3 regions of the Shewanella sp. ENK2 genome follow, and region 2 is predicted to be linked to each of the others. Evidence: predicted binding sites of a transcription regulator. Region 2 holds the regulator's gene; each other region holds the start of a gene.
What was found. The regulator LexA, encoded in region 2, represses DNA repair genes until DNA is damaged. The targets are predictions, from matches to a motif close to TACTGTATNNNNATACAGTA.
Positions count from the first base shown of each region.

Region 1 (2,283 bases), 140 kb from region 2:
GCACTTCAGATTCTTCAATTAAGGTACAGACCCAATAAATTTGTCGATTGTCGTTTAAGGCTGCTTGCTTGACCCGCTCAATGACTTCATCACGGCGATTATCACTCACAGCAACTGTACTGACAGGCGTTCTGCCAGGTGGTAGCTCATTAATGATAGAGGTTTCTAAGTCGGCATAAGCTGTCATTGCTAACGTGCGAGGTATCGGAGTGGCTGTCATGATCAATTGATGAGGATGAAAACCTTGGCTAATGCCTTTTTCACGTAGGCCCAACCGTTGATGCACTCCAAAGCGATGCTGCTCATCGATAATTATCAGTGCTAATTTGTCAAAATTGACTTGCTCTTGGAAGATGGCGTGGGTGCCAATGACCATATTAGCGCTACCATCAGCGATATCCGCGAGTGATTGAGCCCTTGCCTTGCCTTTTAGTTTACCTGCAAGCCAGCCGACTTTTAGTCCGAGCGGCTCAAACCACGCTGCAAAATTAATAGCATGTTGTTCAGCCAACAATTCGGTGGGTGCCATCATCGCCACTTGGTAGCCATTTTCAATGGCTTGTAGCGCTGCCAGTGCAGCAACTAAGGTTTTTCCTGAACCGACATCACCTTGCACTAAACGCATCATTGGTGTTGGTTTCTCAATATCTTGGCTTATGTCTGCGACCACTCGCTGTTGAGCCCCTGTGGGTTTGAAGGGCAGGGATTTTAAAAACGGGTTTAGTAGTTGGCCTGTTGCCGAAAGCGTGACAGCTTTATCAAGGTTGTTACGTTGACGCAGTTTTAACATACTTAAATTGTGTGCCAATAACTCTTCTTGTACTAACCGCTGCTGAGCAGGATGCATCCCCATCTCCAAGTCAGCTTGTTCGATGTCATTGGGAGGCCTATGTATTAACTGTAAAGCATGGCTAATACTCATATTATTTGGTTGCAACTCGGCGGGTAGTAACTCGGTTAGCCCGCCGTGAGTTAGGTGAGTCAGTGCTTGTTCGGTTAGTTTAATCCAACTGGCTTGTTTAAGACCTTCTGTTGAAGGGTAAATGGGGGTCAGTGAATCACTTAATGCTGGATTCTCGCCTTCTTTGATTATCTTGTATTCGGGGTGAATAATCTCAAAGTGTCTTTTACCGCGCTTAATTTCACCATAAGCGCGAATAATCGCGCCGTTTTGCATGCCATTACGTTGGGCAACTGAAAAGTTAAAGAAACGTAGGGTTAGCATTCCTGTGTCGTCTGCAATAGTGCAGGTCAGCATGCGTTTGCGGCCAGGGACAATTTGGGTAGAAATGATTTCTGCTTCGACAGTGCCATACATGGCAGGATATAAACTCGCAATGGGATAGATTTGGGTGCGATCTTCGTAGCGCATAGGCAGATGAAACAGCACATCTTGTACTGTTTTAATACCCAGCTTATCGAGTTTTTCAGCGACTTTTTTGGCTACGCCTTTTAAGTCGGTAATAGGAACCTGATCCAATGGTTGCAAATCCACAATGCCTTCATATTGTCGAGTGTTGGCGCTATCATGCTAGCAAGGGTTAACAGAGTTATCCAATAAGTTATACAGTTCACTATCGAGTGAGAATGCTTGCTAGAGACAATAGTACTGTAAATATATACAGATATTTATGCCTATCTTAGCAGAGTTTGAATACAAGGCAATAATATTCCCCTTTTTGGCAGCTAAGTAACGCTATAACCAGCCTTTTTGTTTAGCGATACGGGCAGCATCAATACGATTACTGGCATTAAGCTTACTGATCGCTTCAGACAAGTAATTCCTGACTGTCCCTTCGGCAATGAACAGCTTCGCGGCAATATCACTGGTAGATAATCCTTCGCTGGCAAATCGTAACGCTTTTCGTTCCTTATCATTTAGCGGATCAATATCCCCGATGGCACTGATTGCAAGCTCAGGATCGATCACCTTTTTGCCAGCCATGACCTGCTTGATTGCCGATAATAAACTTTCTGTGGGGGCATCTTTTAATAAAAAGCCATCGACGCCACAGGCAAGCGCTCGCTTGATATAACCGGCTCGACCAAAGGTGGTTAAGATAATGACTTTGGTTTGCAGTGCTGCACCTTGCTGTTCTTTAAGCCATTGTGCTAATTCAAGGCCTGTATGCCCTGGCATTTCGATGTCACTGAGCAGTAAATCAAACGAGTGTTGTTTGAGTAACGCAATAGCCTGAGTGCCGTCTTCGGCTTCTGTGACTTCAACTGGGCCAATGGTTTCATCATTGCTAAGAGTGAGCAGTGCTGAAAGCGCTCCTCTCA
Region 1 is NZ_CP171406.1:2,261,996-2,264,278, forward strand. Features, by position in the region: gene recG (ATP-dependent DNA helicase RecG) at 1-1,489, opposite strand, end outside; gene ACGEDC_RS10140 (response regulator transcription factor) at 1,697-2,283, opposite strand, start outside.
Region 1: the regulator LexA is predicted to act here: its motif matches at 1,608-1,627, upstream of recG (ATP-dependent DNA helicase RecG).

Region 2 (2,283 bases):
TCGAGCTCTTTGTTCTTTTGGTGTAATTCGAGCAACTTAGTAAAGTTTGCTACAAATTTATCGCTACTATGGCGCTTACCAAACAAGGGTTTACGCCCTTCCACACACACAATTCTAGGGGTATTGAAACCATCAACATCTAACCGTTCATACGGACTTGGCAAGTTATATTTAGCTGTCATTTCATGTAAGGCAGCAATATCACTCAGCGACTCCGTTTTCATCACATAGACCACTGGCTTGTCAGGATCTAAGTTAAGGTCAGCGAACGGATCTTCAGGCACAACAACACTGTGTACCATTAATTTCTGAATCCAACGTAATGATTTAGCAATGATAGAATCTGGTTTTAGCATGGGTCTTCGCATTATCAACAACGATTTATTGCGCATAGGATACCAGAATATCATTCAGTTACACTAACCTCGGTAAATCTAGTTAACATTTAAGTAGCAAGTTTTGTTGGTTCTAACATCAAGTATCAATCACTTAGTAAGTAGCAAAACATTTAGGTACAGTACTGTATAAATAGACGGTATCCAGTACTTTTTGGCTTATTGCCTTAAGTCATAAATAATAAAACACACTAATTTACCGACGACCCACAAAAACAATAAACCACTGATTTAATAACCTTTAAATAACTAAAAACTTCGATAAAAATTCATATCTATTGCTTTATCAGCAAAAAATGTTGGTTAATACTTGCGCGACCAAAGATACTGTATATAATGACAGTCACTGTATAAAAAGACAGGAATCAACATGAGACCTTTAACGCCACGACAAGCTGAAATTCTAGAATTAATTAAATGCAATATTGCCGAGACAGGAATGCCACCAACTCGTGCAGAAATTGCCACTAGATTAGGCTTTAAAAGTGCTAATGCTGCAGAAGAACATTTAAAAGCACTCGCTAAAAAAGGTTGCATTGAAATTATTCCAGGTACCTCTCGCGGTATCCGTATGGTCCAAGAAGAAGAGGAAGTCGAAGAAGGCTTACCACTGATTGGTCAGGTTGCGGCTGGTGAACCAATTTTGGCGTTAGAACATGTTGAACAATACTTTCAAGTTGATCCTGAAATGTTTAAACCCAATGCTAATTTCTTACTACGTGTTCGTGGCGACAGTATGAAGGATATTGGCATTATTGAAGGCGACTTATTAGCGGTTCACAAAATGCAGCAAGCTAAAAATGGTCAAGTCGTTGTTGCCCGTGTTGATGATGATGTCACTGTGAAGCGTTTTGAAAAGAAAGGCAACGTTGTTTATCTGCATGCAGAAAACGAGCAGTACTCGCCGATAAAAGTCGATTTAACATGCCAAAGCCTTACGATTGAAGGGCTCGCTGTTGGCGTTATCCGTAATGGAGGTTGGTTATGAACACATTAATAGGTAATGCACCACGTCACCCAGGTTTATGGATGGACATGGCATCAGCAGCTGCGCCAGTAAAGCAAGGTATCGAAACCAAACAAACAGCTAACCAAGGGTTAACTGAATTAACTCAGCTATGCGGCCAGTTAGCCGTATTAAGTCAACAAGGGCGATGGATTGTACTGATTAATCCGCCTCACATTGGTTACAAACAAATTCTAGCGAACGCCAATGTCAGAATGGACCGTGTATTACTGGTTCACACTAAAGATGAAGTCGAAACACTGTGGGCAATGGAAAAAGCACTCACAAGTGGTACATCCAGCGCAGTCATTACATGGACAACCCCATTAGATGCTCGTGATAATCGTCGCATTCAATTAGTCGCTAAAAGCGCCTTAGCGCAAGGTGTCATTATTGAAGATGTAAATACTCACTTACGTGATGACCAATTAAACGCCAGTAATCCTGTGACTGCAACCCAATTGAATTTATCTGCATTTCACTAAAGTCTATTTGCTAAAAAAGCCCTTCATTTCGGTGACGGGCTTTTTTTGCGCCTTTTTTCAGCAAATTAGATGATAAAGTGATCTTGATCAATATTTAATCTCCAAGTAATGTAGTTAACAAGGGAGTAACATTTATTGACCTCTCTTAGTGGTAAAAATGAACATAAGTGATAAAACGCTGTAAAGATTGTGCTGGTACCATGCGGTATAGAAAGCCTTGAATAAAAAGCGTCAATTTAAGAATTGAAAAGTTCAGTATTAGGTACAAGTGTGGCCACCAAAACCCAATAGAATAATCGAGTATTAATACTCACTGCCACCGTGTGCTTTGAAGTGATCAAACTTTTTCGGGAATAGAAAAGTTTGCATAGAGCAGAGTATTACTGTGTGACTTTTC
Region 2 is NZ_CP171406.1:2,121,807-2,124,089, reverse strand. Features, by position in the region: gene plsB (glycerol-3-phosphate 1-O-acyltransferase PlsB) at 1-356, opposite strand, end outside; gene lexA (transcriptional repressor LexA) at 766-1,383, shown strand; gene ACGEDC_RS09435 (cell division inhibitor SulA) at 1,380-1,886, shown strand.

Region 3 (2,283 bases), 1.6 Mb from region 2:
ATCCCAGGTTTCGACATCTTCACGAGCTTTATGAAAAGGGCAGTGATGATGGCTCGACATTTGCCGATGACAACTGTGCTTATCACAGCAAATTTGCTGCCATAAAAAGTCAGGAATAGGCTTTTTTAATGTATCAATCTCGCCGTTCCACTTATTGTCGTTAAAATCTTGATGTAGGGCTTTGAGGAGATCTATTTGACTTTGATCTGGTTTAGTTTGCCACATTGCCATCTGAGATGTGTCTTCAGGACCTATCATGGCAGCGAGTTTAGCTAAACATACGTAACGCTGGCGGCCTTTAACTAAACCGAATTTAAAATCAACGCCAGATTGTTGCAAAAAGAAAGGTAAATCCTTGTGCAATAACTGCTCCTGCAAAGCTACTGTTGCTGTCGCGATACAGACCTTTTTCTTACTTGCCAAAGCTAATGGAATCGTTCCGAGAATATAAGAAAGGGATTTACCAATACCAGTTCCTGCTTCACAAACCAAAATGCGTCGTTGTTTATCATAGTCACCAGCTAGGGTTTTTGATATTTCTGCCACCATAAAGTTTTGCTCTCTGCGAGAACGAAAATTTGGCATCGCAGTCGCAATATCTTTATAGATAGTGCGGATCTGGGTTTTGATATGATCCGTTAGCATGTAGGGTCCATTAGCAATCTTTACTTACTAATTCTGTATTAGCTGTTATATGCTGTACATAATAACAGTGATTTTAGTTGTTCGAAATATATAATCTAGCTAAAAGCTAAGCGAAGACTTTTAGCGACAGGATTCAAATTGGATAATGAAGGGCTCGATCTTAGATGTTATGAATATCTATGGCTATGACCTTATTCAGTTAATCACACTCAATATGTAAAGTAATCTTGTTAATCCATGGACACTCAATTGCAAAAAACACCCTAAAAGGGCTCGTACTCACCCGACACGCCATTTATCGACATGGCCGATTACTATTGCAGTATTTTATAAAAACAGCTGACGGTCCTGCAATCATTGAGGTGGAGCAGTTTGATGTTATTTGCTTTTGTAAGCAGATAGATTCTGAGTTCATTTTAAGTCATTTTAGTACTGGTATAAGAATTGAGCCGGTAAGCCTAAAAAATTTTAATTACGAAGATGTGTCTTGTGTTTATGTAAAATCAACAACGATGTTAAAACAGGTGCTGCGCATTGCTAATGACGCTGGTATTGAAATTTATGAAGCAGATATTAGACCTGAACAACGTTTTTTAATAGAAAGATTTATAGCATTACAAGCTGAATTTGCCATTAATGCTCCTTTATCACAGCCGCCGTATAACACTGATAATCATCCAAGGACTTACACTTACTTAGCAAGCAAAGCCAGAAGAACAGAAGTTAATGTGCCTGTCTCAATGGTGTCTTTAGATTTTGAATGCAGCCCAACTGGTGAACTGTATTCTGTTGGTTTATATGGTTCACATTCAGCGCTAGATGAGCAAACCGACCTTTATCAGAAAGTCATCATGGTAGGAGAGTCTGAATCAATAGATAACAAAAAGTTTGATAGCGACAAATTAAGCGATGATGACATTCACTGGGTGAGCGATGAAGTCTCATTAATTAAAGCTCTGATAACTTGGTTCAAAGAGTATGACCCTGATGTCATTATTGGTTGGGCGGTGGTGACCTTTGATTTGGCGCTACTGTATAAGCGTTGTCAAATACATCAAATAGCATTATTAATCGGTCGCGATGAACAAGCGCTGACTTGGAAGGTGGAAGATAAGTATCGTCCTGAGACACTATCGCTGCCTGGACGGGTTGTACTTGATGGTATTGATTGGATAAAAGCGGCTTTTTATCAATTCGAGCGTTATTCACTAGAGCATGTTTCTCAGCACTTATTAAACGAAGGCAAGGCCATTGATCATGTTGAAAATCGTGGGCAAGAAATATGTCACCTTTTTGAGCACAACAAACAAGCATTAGCTTTTTATAACTTAACTGATTGTAGATTAGTGTGGGATATCTTTAAAAAGACCCAATTACTGGCTTTTGCATTAGAAAGAGCAAAATTAACGGGTCTTGAGTTTGGGCGAGTAGGTGCCTCGGTCGCTGCATTTAATAACTTGTACTTACCGCATCTTCATAGAAGTGGTTTTGTTGCACCAGCGAGAGCGGCCAGCAATGGTTTAGAATCTCCAGGTGGCTATGTCATGGACTCCATTCCAGGTTTTTATAAAGATGTATTAGTCCTCGATTTTAAAAGTTTGTACCCTTCAATAATACGTACCTTCTTAATTGACCCTA
Region 3 is NZ_CP171406.1:3,732,273-3,734,555, forward strand. Features, by position in the region: partial or broken gene dinG (ATP-dependent DNA helicase DinG) at 1-645, opposite strand, end outside; gene ACGEDC_RS16375 (DNA polymerase II) at 894-2,283, shown strand, end outside.
Region 3: the regulator LexA is predicted to act here: its motif matches at 696-715, upstream of ACGEDC_RS16375 (DNA polymerase II).